DNA from 2 places in the Shewanella submarina genome. Region 2 is predicted to be linked to the other one. Evidence: predicted binding sites of a transcription regulator. Region 2 holds the regulator's gene; the other holds the start of a gene.
The links. The regulator MetJ, encoded in region 2, represses methionine synthesis genes. The targets are predictions, from matches to a motif close to TAGACGTCTAGACGTCTA.

Region 1 (8,611 bases), on a different contig from region 2:
CTGAAACTCACTTATCTTTAAGCTAAAGTGCAGAGTTCATGCGATATCGTAAACGCAGCGGGATAGTGACCGACAGAGCGGAGTGCTAAACTCGGTGTCTATTTTGATTTGTAGGTGTGCTCCCTAACCATCTCATGTCCCCTCCAGCATTCAACAAACCACAAAACTCCATCAGTGAAAGGCTTCTGGTAGAGACTGACCTTCGGGATGCAGAAGCATCTGCCCAATTACAGTTGGCGCCTGATTATTACCTGCAGCACTTTCAGGCTTTGCTCGCTCATGTCTGCTCTCTCTATCAGGATATTCTTTCCCCTGAAGAGCTTGAATTTATTCGTGGCTTTAGCGAGTTAAGCCATGGCGCGGCCTGTCTGCTGACTCGGTTGCTGTGCCGTAAAGGTGACTGGTTTCGCATTGATAAGCTCAGCTACAGCGAAATTGCTGACCTTCAGGCTGCAGCTGATGAATTGATTGCTAAAGGTATGCTGCTGGCTGACGTTCCACCGTTTGAGGACTTTGCCAGAGGGGTAACACTGGCTGAGTTGAGAGCATTGTTGGAACAGGGCGGAGAGGGCAGGAGCTCCAGCTCCAAACCTAATAAGTCCCATTTGGTGGCTGAACTGGATAAGGATTTTGAGCGCATTATCAAACTGCAAAGCTTCCCCTGGGTACAGCTAAATTGTCGTGAACCTGTCGCAACTCTGATGCTTTGCTACTTTGGCAATAGCTATCAGGAACTGAGCCAGTTTGTGCTGGTGGATATTGGTGTTCAACGTTTTGAACCTTATCCCATTTTGCCTGAAGACAGAAAGTTTGATTCCCGGGCCCAGATTGACAGTTGGCGGCAGTTGGATGCATTGCAGAGGCTGGCATCTGAATTGCCTGAGCAGCTACTGGTCCCCCAGGCTCTAAGCCTGCTGATGGTACCTACCGATGCAGTAAGTCTGCCATTGAAAGGTAAACTCGAGCGCTGTCGAAATGCTGTAGCAAGACAGCTTGAGCGTATGGGTGAGTATGAAACCGCGCTGAGCCTGTATCAATTAACCAGCCTGCCACCGGCAAGAGAGCGAGCGGTGCGTTGTCTTGAACAGCTGAAGCGGCTGGATGAGGCTGTGGCTTTATTGTCTTCATTCCTCAAGGCAGAGTTTACTGATGGTAATAGTCACCTTAGACGTGAATCCGAAGAACTGGAGTGTCTTAAACGTCTGGCCAGGCGTCTGGGCAGTAAGGCAAAAAAAGTGAATATCGCTTTGCCTGAGGTGATGCATTCTCAGGTGTTGAAACCTCTTAAACTGGAAAGTGTTGGCGTTGGTGTCCACCGGCTGGAAATACCTCAGTCAGGCAGCGCCGAGCAAAGTCTGGTTGACTATATCAATCTGTATGGCTGGCAAGGCTATGAGGCCAGGGCTGTATATGCTGAGAATCAACTCCTTTGTGCGCTGGTCGGTCTGGCGTTCTGGGATATCATTTTTGCCCGCCGGAAAGGCCAGTTTGTGCACCCATTCCAGGCAGCGCCACTGGATATGTATCATCCCGGGTTTAAACCACGCAGGGAAGGCCTAATTGACCGAAGGCTTGCAGAGCTATCTGATGGCGATTACAGCTCGATAGAACAGCATCTGAATAGCAGACAGGGCATTGCCAATGCCTGGGTAAACTGGAAGTGGCTAAAACCAGAGTTGATCCATTTGTTGCTCGATACTCTTTCAGCCAAACAAATTACTGAGCTGATGCGGCTGATCCTCAATGACCCCAGATTTATGCGCTCGGGTATGCCGGATTTGCTGGTGGCGTGCGATACATCTACGGGTGTCAGATTGGAGTGGGTTGAAGTGAAAGGGCCGGGAGACAGCCTGAGGGACAATCAGGGCATCTGGCTAAGCAAGCTTGCAGCGTTGGGGCTCGGGAGTCACTTGTGTTATCTGAGCTGGAATGATGAGTTTGAATCGGTCGGGCACTGAATACGGAGCGTGAGACTGGGTTGTTGGCATTTAAGCCAGTTGAGTGTTCAATGCATCGGCTAATTTGACCCGGTTACGTCCCTGAGACTTGGCCTCATAAAGAGCTTCATCTGCGTGTTTCAGCCAGAACTCAAGTGAATTGCCTTTGCTGAATGCGGCAATCCCTATGCTGCAGGTGACTCTCAAAGGCGGCCAGCGTTGATCGCCCGGCAGGATCATCTGCAACATGGGGTTGGCTAACGCAATCGCCTTGTTGATTTTATAGCCATTAAGCAAGACCAGGAACTCTTCACCCCCATATCGATATACGCGGGTGTCCTCAGGTAGCAGCAGCTTGATATGTTGGGCAAAACTCTGTAACACCAGATCGCCGTAGAGATGACCATAGGTGTCATTAATCGACTTAAAGTGGTCGATATCAATCAGCAGGATAACGCTGCGCTTATCTTTTTGATGAAAATCATCGATGGCTTGCTGCAGATCAGGAATAAGGGCCTTGCGGTTCAGGCAGCCGGTTAACTCGTCGGTTTGGGCAACATCAATCAGCATGGCTTTTTGTTTGGCCACCACACGTGCCAGCAATGCCGCAAAGATCAGATTGTTGAATACCGCAAAGCTGTATCTGGCCCAGACTGGCATTGGCTCTGTAAAGCTTCCGGCATAGAGTGCGACCACACAAAAACAGGCTGTGAATATCAGTGCCTGCAGCCAGGGGAACAGCATGAAGTAGATAAAGCTGATGGGGAAGATATAGATCATCCCCTTATAACCCATGGTGTAGCAGGCGAAGCAGACGGCAAGAGAGGCCACACCCAGGCTAATCTGCTTCATCCTGAGACTGGGTTTGTCCCGCCACTCCAGCCAGGCTGACCAGGCGAGTACCATGGCTGAAAGAGTTAATACTGAAGCGATGCCATAAAGTTCGGAGTAAATTCTGTAGACTGAAAAGCTCAACAGGATAGCTATCGCCACCATATGAGTGGCAATACTGGTATTTTTGGGGAGGTAGAGTGCAGGATTGTCAGCAGGTGATTCGATACTGTCTTCTCCTTTACCGTTTCTGACGCGTCAGTCTCCTTTAAATATGGCAGACGAAAAGGGGTTTACCAGTAACTCCGTTATAAAAACGCAGCTGGCTATCCCAACTGCGCATGCTATAAACCGGTTTATCCCAGGCCTTTTTCTGCGCTGCTCATCTGGATCAGCTCAATCTTGTATCCATCAGGATCTTCGACAAAAGCGATTTCCGTGGTACCACCGGCCACAGGACCCGGTTCGCGGGTGATTTTGCCTCCGGCTGCACGAATCGCATCGCACTGAGCATAGATATCTGCTGCTCCAATGGCGATATGGCCAAAGCCTGTGCCCAGATCATATTCTTCGGTTCCCCAGTTATAGGTCAGTTCAATCACTGCCTGGCCGGTGGACTCTTCACCATAACCAACGAACGCCAGGGTGTACTTATACTCAGGGTTTTCAGATTGACGCAGTAGTTTCATGCCGAGCACCTGGGTGTAAAACGCGATACTGCGCTCCAGATTGCCAACTCGCACCATGGTATGCAGGATTTGTGACATGCTAATTCACTCCTTGTTGATAGTGGCGCGAGTATATCAAAGCCTTTACGGTAATGCCCTGATTGAGCATTGTTTTGTCTTCCGCTGATGTCGTTTCAGCCCTGCAGCTGCCACAAGTACAGCTTTTTCTGAACCAGGTCACAAAATCAGATGTTCATCGTGGGAATCACAATTGCTGCTGGTAATAATGAAGACGCACTATAACAGGGAGTAATGATTGGGCATGGCAACAGAATTGAAAATGGCACTGGGTACCGTAGCTGTAATTGCAGTAATTTTTGCAGCATTTTTCGTGTCAATGTTTTGATTGGAAACCTTCCAGTCTAAAAAACCGCTCACAGGAGCGGTTTTTTGTCTTTGGGGCCTACAGGTATTCAGCCAACTTCCAGCATAATGACTCAGTCATTATGCTGCGGCGCTTTCTTGCTGGCGCAGTTGTTTGGCTGCATCCACCATATTCCTCAACGCGGGTAACACCTCTTCCCAGCGACGGGTTTTCAATCCGCAGTCTGGATTCACCCAGAGTTTGTCTTCGGGCAATCTTTTGGCGGCTTGTTGTAACAGGTCCACCATACTTTCCACTTCAGGAGTGTTGGGCGAGTGAATGTCATATACGCCCGGACCTATCTCGTTGGGATAACTGAAGTCATTAAAGGCATCCAGCAGCTGCATATCTGAACGTGAGGTTTCAATGCTGATGACATCGGCATCCAGTAACGCGATGGATTCGATAATGTCATTAAACTGTGAGTAACACATATGGGTGTGAATTTGAGTGCCATCATCCACCCCATTGGCGCAGAGACGGAACGCATTGACGGTCCAGTTAAGATACTCACTCCACTCAGCTCTGCGCAATGGCAAGCCCTCCCGAAGAGCGGCTTCATCTATCTGGATAATGCCGATACCTGCCTGCTCAAGTTCCGTGACCTCTTCGCGAATGGCGAGGGCTATCTGACGGCAGGTTTCCGACCTGGGTTGATCATCACGCACAAAAGACCAGTTAAGTATAGTGACAGGGCCGGTAAGCATGCCCTTCAGTGGCTTATTTGTCAGGGATTGGGCATAGGTGATCCAATCGACAGTCATTGGCTTGGGCCTTGACACATCACCGTAGATAATCGGTGGCTTCACGCAGCGGGAGCCATAGGACTGCACCCAGCCAAATTGACTGAAGGTAAAGCCGTCGAGCTGCTCACCAAAATACTCAACCATATCGTTGCGTTCAGCTTCACCATGAACCAGCACATCCAGCCCCAGTTGCTCCTGCTTATCAACACAGTCAGCAATGACAGCTTTAATGGCCTGCTCGTATTCAGCCAAAGACAAATGGCCTTGTTTGTAGTTGCGACGCAGCCCACGTATGTCCGATGTTTGTGGGAATGAGCCTATGGTCGTAGTGGGATACAAAGGCAGGTTTAATGCCTGCTTTTGAAGGCGAATTCGTTTATCAAATGTGGATTGGCGCCTCAGGTGCCTATCTGTGACAGTGCTGACAGCCTGTTTGACGTGACCCTTATGCACACGTTCGGAATGGCGTCGTGAGTCAACAGCTTGCTGGTTGGCCTTCAGTTCGCTTGCGACTGCATCCCGTCCTTTGTTGATCGCATCTCCAAGAATCTTCAATTCATCCAGCTTTTGTGTGGCAAACGCCAGCCAGCTTTTGATTTCCGGATCCAGTTGAGTCTCGCTATCCAGGTCCACCGGGACATGCAGTAGTGAACAACTGGGCGCAATCCAAAGACGCTGTTTTAATTCCCGGGCAACAGGCTCCAGCCAATCCAGAATGGCGCTGAGATCAGTTTTCCAGATATTGCGGCCATCAATGACTCCCAGTGACAGTACTTTGTCAGACGGCAAACATGCCAGTATCTGCTTTACTTCACTGTGCCCGCGGACAGCATCCAGATGTAAACCCGCGACCGGCAGTTGGGTGGCCAGCTTGAGGTTTTGCTGCAAAGTGCCAAAGTAGGTGGTCAGCAGAATCCTGATATGGCATTTAGCCAACGCCTGGTAGGCGACATGATAGGCCTGTTGCCATTCGGGTGATAACTCAGTAACCAGTGCTGGCTCGTCAATCTGTACCCATTCCACCCCACAGCGCTCAATATTAATCAGCAACTGTAGATACTGAGGCAGCAGTTTATCCAGTAATGACAGTGGGTCTACCTCATCTTTCGGCTTGCCAAGCAGCAGATAGGTGAGGGGGCCAATCAGCACAGGTTTGGGTGTATAGCCCTGGGATCTTGCCTGGTGGATCTGTTTCAGCAGTGGTTTATCGTTGAGTGAAAACTCAGTCTGTTTGTCGAACTCAGGCACTATGTAGTGGTAGTTGGTATCAAACCACTTGGTCATTTCGGCTGCGCAGGTGTGCTGCTGTTCTTCGTCCTGATGAGAACGCCCCCTGGCGATTCGGAAATAGCGCTGCAGATCAGTATCAGATTCAGACACAAAGCGCTCAGGAATATTGCCAAACATCACTGAGTGGTCCAGCACATGATCATAAAGGGACAAATCGCCAACGGGCTGGAAATCAAGATTGGCCTGTAGCCTGAGGTTTTCTTCAAAACAGGTGTGTGCTTGTTGCTCCAGCACCTGACTGTCGGTGTCGCCTTGCCAGAACTTCTCCAGTGCGAATTTTAATTGCCGTTTGCCGCCAATACGGGGAAAGCCGAGGTTATGTACTGTGGTCATCATCAATCCTTAATCAGTCTGTATAAAATTGGACATTTAGATGGCTAGATGTCTTAATGCATTCTAGTGGCAACTGATTGATGAAAAACAATGATATGTTTGCATCAACTTATGAATGTTGCTCATGGATTGAGGTGGAGTGCAGGAGTCAGGGATGTTAGAGCGAATTCATTTGGAAATACTGACGGCGATAAAGGAGCATGGCACGTTGACCAAAGCCGCAGCGGCGCTATGTTTGTCTCAATCTGCTTTGAGTCACAGCATCAAAAAGCTCGAAGGTATGCTGTCGACCGAGATATGGCAGAAAGAGGGGCGCAATTTGCGTTTAACGGCAGCAGGTGAGCGTATTCTGGCGTTGGCCAATCGGGTGTTGCCACAGTTCTCCCACACTGAGTTATTGCTCAGCCAGATTGCCAAAGGTGAGATGGGCTCGCTGAGAATAGGGATGGAGTGTCACCCCTGTTATCAGTGGTTGCTTAAAGTGATTGCGCCTTATCTGGATAATTGGCCTGAGATAGATATTGATGTCAGACAGGAGTTTCAGTTTGGGGCATTGGGCGCACTGCTGAGTTACGATATCGACCTGCTGATCACGCCTGACCCCCTGTATCACACTAGAATCGAATATATTCCCGTGTTTGACTATGAACACAGGCTGGTGGTGTCCGCTTTACATCCGTTGGCAGCAGCAGAGCAGGTATTACCTGAGCAACTGGCAGATCAGGTGCTGTTCAGTTATCCGGTTGAACCACAGCGTCTGGATATCTTCAGCCAGTTTCTCAGTCCGGCCAAATGCTCGGTCAGGAAACATAAAATTATTAAGACTACGGAAATCATGCTGCAGATGGTTGCAGCCGGTCGGGGAGTATGTGCGCTGCCGGGATGGCTGGTGGAGGAGTATTCAAACTCCATGGCGATTAAAAGCCTGCGGTTTGGTGAGCAGGGGATTGCCAAGCAGATATTTGTCGGGGTTCGCACAGGTGAGCAAAAGATTGAATATCTCAATGACTTTATAGCCCAGGCCTGTGCGACCGGATGATGAATTCAGGAATACCGCATTACTCTTCCGGGTAGACCTTGTCTTTGAACTCACACAAATCTTCAATCATACAGCTTCCACAGCGGGGTTTACGGGCCAGACAGGTATAGCGTCCATGGAGGATAAGCCAGTGGTGAACATCTACCTTAAACTCTTTGGGAACCACCTTTTCCAGCTTCTGCTCTACCGCCACCACATCTTTGCCCATGGCAAACTTGGTACGATTTGAAACCCGGAAAATATGAGTGTCTACGGCAATCGTTGGCCAGCCAAAGGCGGTATTGAGCACAACATTGGCTGTTTTACGGCCCACGCCGGGTAGAGCCTCCAAAGCCTCACGGCTTTCCGGCACTTCGCCCTCGTGTTTATCCAACAGGATGCGGCAGAGCTTATTAACATTTTCAGCCTTGGAGTTGAACAGACCTATGGTCTTGATGTACTCCTTGAGACCATCCACTCCGAGATCCCAGATTGCCTGAGGCGTATTGGCCACAGGGAACAGCTTATCAGTCGCCTTGTTCACACTGACATCGGTTGCCTGAGCCGACAGGGTCACGGCAACCAAGAGTTCGAACGGGCTGGAGAAGTTCAGTTCAGTCTCCGGATGTGGATTGTTTTCCCTTAAACGTTCCAGTATCTGGCGTCTCTTTTCTGCATTCATCAGTTCACCTTGGTGATTCTGGCGCGAGCAATTTCCTGCTGCTCAGCTGTTGGTTGTTTTTCTTGTAGTTTGGTGTCAATTACATTTTTCAATGCAATCAAAAATCCCATTGCGAGGAAGGCACCCGGTGGCAACATTGCCAACAGGAATGATGTATCCACATGCCATACCTGTATGGTCATATTGGCAGCCCAGCTGCCCAGCAACTGATCTGCTCCGGCGAACAGGGTACCCTGACTCAGGATCTCTCTGACAGCACCCAGTACCACCAGGACGGCGGTAAAGCCCAGGCCCATCATCAAGCCATCAAAAGCGGCTTTGGCCGGAGTATTACGGGAGGCAAAGGCTTCTGCGCGACCAATGATGACACAGTTGGTCACAATCAAAGGCAAAAAGATACCCAGCGACAGGTACAGGCCATAGGCGTAGGCATTGATCAGCAATTGAACCGTAGTCACCAGCGCGGCAATGATCATCACAAAGACAGGGATGCGGATCTCTTTGGGGACAAAATCACGCACCAAAGAAACCAGGATATTGGAGAAGATCAGCACCAACATGGTAGCGACGCCCAACCCCAGAGCGTTGGTGACTGTGGCCGTGACGGCCAGCAAGGGACAAAGGCCCAGCAATTGCACCAGCCCCGGGTTGTTTTTCCAAAGTCCCTGCCAGGCGATCTCTC
Region 2 (8,611 bases):
CAGATAAAACCTGTGATCACCAGGCGCTCATTGGCGTGATTGACAAGACAAGCCTGAATACGGCTGCGGGATTCCTCTTTGCGGATCTGCGGTACAGCGCCTTCATCGGCGACCAACAAACTGGTGGCATCCACATGACTGGCAGCGACACCCTGCTCTCTCAGCAAAGCCGCCAGCAAACGGGCTGACCAGCGCTCGCCAAAGCTGACCAGTTGATTAACTTCATAGGTATTACGCACCTCAAGCCCAAGCAGGCTGATAAGCTGTGCCTTATCTGTGGAGAGTCGCTCTCTCAGATCTCTGGCAGTATCACTGGACAAGAGTTGTTCAATCAGGTTTTGCTGATAGCTGATCAGCACCTGCAATTCCTCTTGCCATAACTGATTACTGTCTGTCAGCTCCAGTAGCTTGTAGAGGAAGTTAGTGGTTTTACCGGCCGCTGATACCACTACGAGATCATCGCTGTGGCCATGGGTCAGCAGAATATGGGCAACGCGACGATAGCAATCCGCATCTGCCAGACTTGAACCACCAAATTTATGTAAGTGACTGGGTGCCATCGATTATCTCCCTGCTGCGACTGCTGCCAAACCTGCCTGAATATCCGCCAGCAGGTCTTCACCATCTTCTATGCCCACCGACAGGCGGATCAAGGTATCTTTCACGCCCGCTTCCAGTCTCGCCTCCGGCTCCATGGCTCTGTGGGTCATGGTAGCAGGCACAGCTACCAGGCTCTCTACACCGCCAAGGCTTTCAGCCAAAGAGAACAGCTTAAGCTGATTCAGAAAGGCTTCCACTTCTCCGGCGCCGCCCTTGAGTTCAAAACTCACCATGGCACCAAACCCTTGCTGCTGAGCTTTGGCAATCTCATGACCCGGGTGATCAGTCAGTCCGGGGTAATACACCCTGGCCACCACATCACTGGCACACAGGGCATCAACTATCAGCTGGGCATTGCGCTGATGTTCTTTAATCCGCACCGCCAGGGTTCTCACCCCGCGCAGCGTTAAATAGGCATCCATCGCGCCACCGGTTAACCCCAGTGTATTGGCCCACCATACCAAGTCTTCGCCCAGTTGTGGGTCTTTGGCCACAACTGCGCCACCCACGACATCGCTGTGGCCATTGATATATTTGGTGGTGGAGTGAATCACTATATCAGCGCCCAGAGTCAGGGGCTGCTGCAATACCGGAGAAAGGAAGGTGTTATCAACGGCGACTTTGGCGCCAACCGCTCTGGCCTGCTCGCATATGGCTTTAACATCCACAACGCGCAGCAATGGGTTGGATGGGGTTTCCAGCCAGATAAGGGCTGGCTTCTGAGCTATGGCAGACGCCAGTGCATCGGCATCTGTCTGGTCGACAACCAGCAGTTTAAACTGACCTTTTTTGGCCAGGTTGGTAAACAGACGATAACTGCCACCGTAACAGTCATGGGGAACCACCAGTAGATCGTCCTGACCAAGCAGGTTGACCACCAGAGTAATAGCCGCCATACCTGTACTGGTAATCACACCTGTACTGCCCTGCTCCAATGCCGCCAGCGTTTCCCCCAGCACATTTCGGGTAGGGTTGCCGGAGCGGCTGTAATCGAACTCTCTGGGATTGGTATAGCCATCAAAACTGTAATTGGTAGACAGATAGATGGGAGGTACTACGGCCCCGTATTGGGTATCGCTCTCAATTCCTTGCCTGACTGCTTCTGTGGCTACACGACGCTGGGTCATCACTCGCTCCTGCTGGTTTACCTGGCATACTGGATGTCTGGACGTCTAAATTACCCTATTTATTACTTTATGGTCAACAGCCATAAAGCCATTTAGACGTCCAAACATAAAGAATTCTATTTGCATTCATCCCGTTTTCACCGCAATAATTTGACTGTAAAAAGTAAGTGTTTAAAATCAGCAGCGAATTACAGAATCAACAGGTGAGTCAATGACTGAGTGGAACGGCGACTATATCAGCCCCTATGCTGAGCACGGCAAGAAGAATGAACAGGTGAAAAAGATCACTGTATCCATTCCCCTGTCAGTGCTGAAAATATTGACTGATGAGCGCACCCGCCGCCAGGTGAACAACCTGCGTCATGCGACCAACAGTGAACTTTTGTGTGAAGCTTTCCTGCACGCATACACTGGCCAGCCGCTGCCGCATGATGAAGATCTGTCCAAAGACAGACCCGACAGCATCCCTTCTGACGCCAAAAAGCTCATGACTGAAATGGGCATTGAGTGGGAAGAGCTGGAATAAGCCAACTCCTCAAGTGAGTGCCAAAAGCATTACTTGCAACACACCCGGTATGTCCGGGTGTTGTCGTATCTGAGCATAAAGAGTTTAAAAACTGACTGAAGTCCGGAAGATAGCTTCCAGTGCCTGCTCCTGGGTCATGGTCCCGGTAAAATCAAGCAGCACTCTGTCACTCAGCTCAAATCCGGTTCCCAACAAAAACTGGTTCTCTTTATTGGCCGTGTCCTGACGGTACCCCAGGCTCAAGGACCAGCCATTCACAGGCACCAATTCACCACTTAACTGCCAGTAGCGACTGCCGCGCCAGCGCCACTCCTGAGTAATACCATTGCTCCAGTGAGAATCAGGCAAAATCCCCACCAGGTTGTGGCCGCTGATCTCCAGTGCGAAAGCATCAAGCGGCCTGACTGTCATACCCAGGCCCATACCAGCACCCGACTCTGTCTGACCGTCCCAGCCCATCCCTGCGGGAGTGAGTGGCAAATTACGCTGCCAATAGTTGGAGGTCACATCCAGACTCAGTGGGTTTTCCCCCTGCAGTGACCAAAGCCCCATAGACATGCTCAGCTCACTCATATCAAAGGAGCTGGCAACCGGGAATACGCCAATACCTCCGAACTTATCGCCCAGAGAGGAGATTGAGGGTTGATTACCTATCAGATGACGGTAACTGCTGGAGAATAGCTGAAAGTCCAGCTCTGCGGGCAGAGGCTGGGCAATCTGAGTCACCTCTGTCTCCAGAGTTTCAACACTGGACTCGGCCGGAGCACGGCTGATATCGATACTCTCGCCGTCGGCGATGAAGTCTGGCGAGGTGCTGATATCAGGCTCTGCGGACAGTGGGACTGACAGCAGAGCAGCGGGTAAATACAGTAACTTGTTGCGCAAGCTCCACCTCCTTTTGTCCTGTGCACCGAGTCTTGAATTTAAAGCTTAGCCTGATTCCTTTGGCGGGACTGTATTTTTAAGCATCAATCAGTCACAGGCTTTTTCATCAGTTTCCGCTGCAGTGTTCGCCTGTGCATACCCAATTGTCTGGCGGTCGCCGACACATTGCCCTGATTGGCCTGCAGCACCTGTTGCAGGTGCTCCCATTCCAGTCGTTTTGGATTCAGCGGAGCGTCCTCCTCCACCGTTTCCTGAGTTAGCTCAAACTCATCCGGCAGCAGCGCCGACAACAAAGTCTGAGTATCCACCGGCTTGGCAAGGTAGTTATCGGCCCCCGCCCGTATTGCTTCTACCGCGGTAGCAATACTGGCATAACCTGTCAGCAGAACCATGGTCACTTTAGGCAGCAAGTGTCGCAGAGGCGAAATCAGGCTCAGACCATTACTGAACTCAAGCTTCATATCCAGCAAAATATGGCTCGGCAGCAACTTGCGGGCCTGCAACAAAGCGTCGCTGGGATTGTCCACATGATGGCAGTCAAAGCCATGCTTACTCAGGCGGCGGCACAATACTCCGGCCAGCGCATGATCATCTTCAACAATCAAAATCCGCTTCATGCCGCCTCCGCTATCAGAGGCAGCCGAACCTCTGCGACGCTTCCACCCTCTGGATGGTTGCTCAGGGTCAAACATGCCCCAAGACGCTCAAAGCTGGCATGACTGAGCAACAGCGCCATACCCATCCCTTTGGGGCTGGAGATTAAACTTGAACCCAGTTGTGACATCAGCTCACTGTCGATGCCACCACCATAATCCCTGACCCGGACCAACAGTTCCTGCTCATGCCTTTCAAAGGTCACACTGACTTTGGCATCGCCTCTGGACTCCAAAGTCGATGCTGAGGCGTTCTCCACCAGCGCCATCAAAGCCGGAACCAGATTCATATCCATCAGCACTTTAGCGCTGGCGTCATCTGCTGACAAAGCCACCTGCCAATCAAGCTGGGTCGTAGGCATCAACAGCAGAATTTTCTGTCTCAGTTGGTGGGCCAGAGTTCCCGCTGAAGCCTGAGTCACATGCCCCTCACGAATTGAGCGGGTCGCTTCCCGCAGCTCATTGAGTGTGGCCTCACAACGACTTAATGCAGTATCCATCTCTGATAGGGCGACCGGGCAATTGGCTTCCTGAACCTCTTCCAGTAACAATCTCATGCTGGAAAGCGGCGTAGCCAACTGGTGGGCCATCTGAGCTGATGCAGTGCCCAGCGCCAGCAATTGCTCCTGCCGGAGTTGCGACTCACGTAAATAAGCCATCTGTGCATCCTGCTTGCGAATACGGCGGATCAGCAGCGCCACTGTGGTAGTAATCACCAGCGCAGTGAGCACAAAATTGAGCCACATGCCCAGATAGTGAGAGCTCATATCCATGCCGTGACCATGGTGCATCATGTCGCTGACAGGCAGCATCTTCATCATCAGGCTGTATACCAGGGTCGCAGCGACAGCCAGCACCCAGGGCGCCCACAACGGCAAGGTAACTGCGGCCAGCACGATGGGAATTAACAGCAGAGTGACAAAGGCGTTGGTGGCACCACCGGAGAAGGCAAGCCACAAACCCCAGAACAGAATATCCAGCAGTAGAGTAACAAACAGGCTGAGTTCGTGATGGGTCAGTCTGTGGCGCTGCCAAATCAGTAGCGTCAGGGTGACGCCTTCAGCCAGCATGACCCAGGTTAATGCCTCAACCTGCAGGCTCAAACCAAAGGTCTCTGCTCCGAACAATACCAACAGCAATTGCAGAGCGAAGCCCAGCAGGCGCAACAAGGCCAGTTGGTCCGCTTGATTGGTAAGAGGTTTTGTTGTTGTCATTATTTTGCTTCAGGGTTATCAGGGGCACAAATCAGCTCTATTCACGCTCAGCTTATGTGCACTTGTCCGTGACTCCAGTGTAAAAACTTTTCAATACCAAATCACTTGTTTACCCTTAGCTTATCTGTCATCTCCAACATGGATCACCAATTGAACATCGCTTCGCTTCCTTTGGTACTGGCTGGCCCGGTACTGCGTCATTGCGATAATAATCACTTCACACTCTGGTTTGTGACCAGCAGTCCGATGCAACAGCTAACCCTGACTCTGGGCGATAAAGCGTACCAGCTGGGCGAAGCGGATTTGCATTGTGTGCAGCTGGGTAGCAAAGCCTGGCAGTACCTGATCCAGCTGGAGCAGCAGCAATTGCTGCCCGTTAATCTTGAAGTGAGCTATCAACTGAATGACAGCGAACATGGCGATCTGTTTGGCCGCTTAAGCGGACTGACCTATGCCGGCAAGGCACACCCCAATCTGGTTGTGCAGCCCGATGTGCAGAACCTGATGCATGGATCCTGCCGCAACCCACACCACTTCAGCGCCGATGCCCTGGTCGCAGCAGATACCCGAATCGCAGGTGTGCAACCGCAAGAGCGCCCTTCATTGCTGATGATGACGGGTGATCAGGTGTATGTGGACGATATCTGCGGCCCTATGCTGTACGCCATCGGCAAAGTGATTCAGGCGCTTGGCCTGCCGACCGAGAGCTTTGAAGGGGCTGGGCTGAATAATTCCAACCAGATCAGTTACCAACCTGCGGCCATGTATCAGCGCCACAAACGCCTGCTGCCAAAAACTGAATATCCGGCCAAAACGCCGCTGTGGCACTGGTATATCAATCATCCGATTTTCACTACCGCCATGGGTGAAAATCACCTGGTGTGTCTGAGCGAAATCATCGCCCTGTATCTGTTGACCTGGTCGCCGGAGCTATGGGATCGAATTGATATCCCTAAAAATGTCAGCGGCCTCAGCCGCCCCAATCAGGCCAGATGGCAAAAAGAGTGGCAACATCTGCTGGAGTTCAAAAGCGGCCTGAGTCAGGTGCGTCGCCTGCTGGCTCATATTCCCACCTATATGATCTTTGACGATCATGATATTACCGATGACTGGAACCTCACCGCCAAGTGGGAAGAAGCCGCCTATGGTCACAGGTTTTCAAAACGCATCATAGGCAATGCACTGATTGGCTACACCCTGTTTCAGGGTCTTGGCAATCAACCCAAACGATTTGAGCAAGATATCCGCCCCTTACTGGATGATCTGCTCAATCAGCAGGGACACGCGCTCGACAAGCAAAAGCAGAACTCACTTATCGATGCCCTGCTCAAGTTTGAAAAGTGGCACTACAGCCTGGATACCTCGCCAAGAATTGTCGTGCTGGATACCCGCACCCGTCGCTGGCGCAGTGAGTCCAACCTGGCTAAGCCTTCAGGTTTGATGGACTGGGAAGCCCTGATGGATATGCAGCAGGAGCTGATCGATCTGGATAAGGTCATTATCGTCTCCCCCGCCCCTATGTTTGGGGTTAAATTGATTGAGGCAGTTCAGCGTACCGCCACCTTCATAGGGGCCTCTTTGATGGTGGACGCGGAAAACTGGATGGCTCACCCGGGTGCGGCCAGTGCGCTGCTGAGTATCTTTACCCATCGCAAGACGCCACAGGAGTTTGTGCTCCTGTCCGGCGACGTGCATTACTCCTTTGCCTATGATGTGAGTGTACGCTTTCGCAGTGAGAGCCCGGGGATCTATCAGATCACCGCATCAGGGTTTAAAAACCAGTTTCCGGAAAAGCTATTGCCCTGGTTTGATAAGTTTAATGGCTGGTTGTATGGCTATTTCTCACCGCTGAATCTGCTGACCAAGCGCAAGCGCATGCTCATTCGTGGCCGTCGCCCCAATGGCGATATCCGCAAGCGTTTGGTTAATCAAAGCGGCGTGGGCATGGTGGAATTTGCCGCCAGTGGAGCCCCCGTCAGCATCAGTGTACTACACGGAGATATGACTGAAACCCGTTTTGACCCGCCTGGGCATACCTTCAGCCGTCAGGAGCGTCCGGCCTTGCCCAAGCCCGAGTAATGGCGCTCGGCTAACGGTCAATCGACAAAAAATTGAAAAGCAGCGACCACGAAGCGTTCGCTTCGCGAACTACGCAGAGAACACGGCGAATGTGACGAAGTCATATGGTTATGAGGGAGAACCAAGGACGGTGAACTGGCTCAAGTCCAGGGACGGGGTTGAACGAGCACAAAAGAATACTGCTTTTCTTCGTGCCCTTCGTGCCCTTCGTGGTTTAAGTTTTTCAGTGCTTGTTCTTGGGGGCTTTTCTTAAACGAACAGCATTGCTCAATACAGAGCGCTTTTCGTTATCTCTATCCTGGAAGTTATTGCTTAACCCCGTGGAAACTCCAGCCCATCCACCTGCCAGTCATGCTGCTTGCCGGTAACGGGATCTTCAAATCTGAGACGATAGGCAAGCAACTGCAAAGGTTGCTCAAAGTTGTCCTCTTTCTTGGGCTGCAGCTCGGGATAAAACCTGTCATTGAGCAATGGCATTCCCAGTGACAGCATATGTACTCGAAGCTGATGGGTTTTGCCGGTTATCGGACTGAGTTCAAACAGGCCAAACTCTCCTTGCACGGCAATCAGAGCTATCTCCGAGTGAGTATTGGCCTCCCCCTCCACCACCTGCATCAGAAAGCTGGGGTTGGCTGGTTTCATTCGGTTTTTTACCGTCCAGCGAATAGGCAAATCCAGTTCCCCCGCATCTGCCTTTTGCTTCAGCTCAGGAGTTAATCGGGCCAGCGCCTGATACTCCTTGGTAATGGTCTTGGATTTAAACAAGTCGTGGTACTGATGGCGGGTTTGCGGATTCAGGCTCATCAACATCACGCCTGCCGTTTCCCTGTCCAGTCGGTGCGCCGGAGATACGGTTTCTATACCTGTGTCGATACGCAGGCGGTGCACCAGGCACTCATTCACATAATTACCACTGGGGGTCACAGGCAAAAAATGAGGCTTGTGGACAATCAGGATCTCTTCATCCCGATACAGTATCTGCTCTTTAAAAGGGATATGAGTTTCAGCTACCACTTCCCGGTAGTAATAAACCCTGGCAGTCGGGCGATATTCTGTGTTTTCGTCAATCAGAGTGCCATCCTGCCAGTGCACCTTGCCATCCCGCACTCTTTGCAGCCAAACCTCTTCGCCAATACGAGCAAAATGACTCATCAGAAAGCTGAGTACGGTAGGCTTATCTGTCACTTCACGGGGAAGCACAATATAGGATGGCTGAGCGGCACGAACTGTTGTCATTAATATAAGTGAAAGGCAGAGCTGAGAGGGGCATTGTACCCCTCAGAACACATGAGTGTCAGCCATAGCTCTGTCAATAGAAGCTATTACCGACAAGCCTGTGGATGCGCTTTGATTAATCTGAGCGCGAACGCCATGGTTTTATGGCGGCCACGGGAGTGGATTGGTTCAGCAGTCTTTCTAACCCTGGCTCATGCATGCGCTTTGATTAGTCTGAGCACGAACGCCATGGTCTTATGGCTGCCCCGGGAGTGGATTGGTTCAGCAGTCTTTCTGATGCTGGCCTATGCA

Region 1: a site for MetJ is predicted at 6,259-6,276, ahead of metE (5-methyltetrahydropteroyltriglutamate--homocysteine S-methyltransferase). Genes of this name have one in related genera too.

What each region holds. Positions count from the first base shown of each region.
Region 1 covers NZ_JBHRTD010000008.1:8,586-17,196, reverse strand. The annotation lists gene ACFOE0_RS08145 (VRR-NUC domain-containing protein) at 135-1,958, shown strand; gene ACFOE0_RS08140 (GGDEF domain-containing protein) at 1,989-2,912, opposite strand; gene gloA (lactoylglutathione lyase) at 3,125-3,535, opposite strand; gene metE (5-methyltetrahydropteroyltriglutamate--homocysteine S-methyltransferase) at 3,941-6,229, opposite strand; gene ACFOE0_RS08125 (LysR family transcriptional regulator) at 6,384-7,268, shown strand; gene nth (endonuclease III) at 7,288-7,929, opposite strand; gene ACFOE0_RS08115 (electron transport complex subunit E) at 7,929-8,611, opposite strand, start outside.
Region 2 covers NZ_JBHRTD010000018.1:189,516-198,126, reverse strand. The annotation lists gene ACFOE0_RS17990 (bifunctional aspartate kinase/homoserine dehydrogenase II) at 1-560, opposite strand, end outside; gene metB (cystathionine gamma-synthase) at 564-1,727, opposite strand; gene metJ (met regulon transcriptional regulator MetJ) at 1,939-2,253, shown strand; gene ACFOE0_RS17975 (hypothetical protein) at 2,338-3,138, opposite strand; gene ACFOE0_RS17970 (response regulator transcription factor) at 3,222-3,755, opposite strand; gene ACFOE0_RS17965 (sensor histidine kinase) at 3,752-5,005, opposite strand; gene ACFOE0_RS17960 (alkaline phosphatase family protein) at 5,144-7,084, shown strand; gene ACFOE0_RS17955 (pseudouridine synthase) at 7,397-8,320, opposite strand; gene ACFOE0_RS17950 (LON peptidase substrate-binding domain-containing protein) at 8,605-8,611, opposite strand, start outside.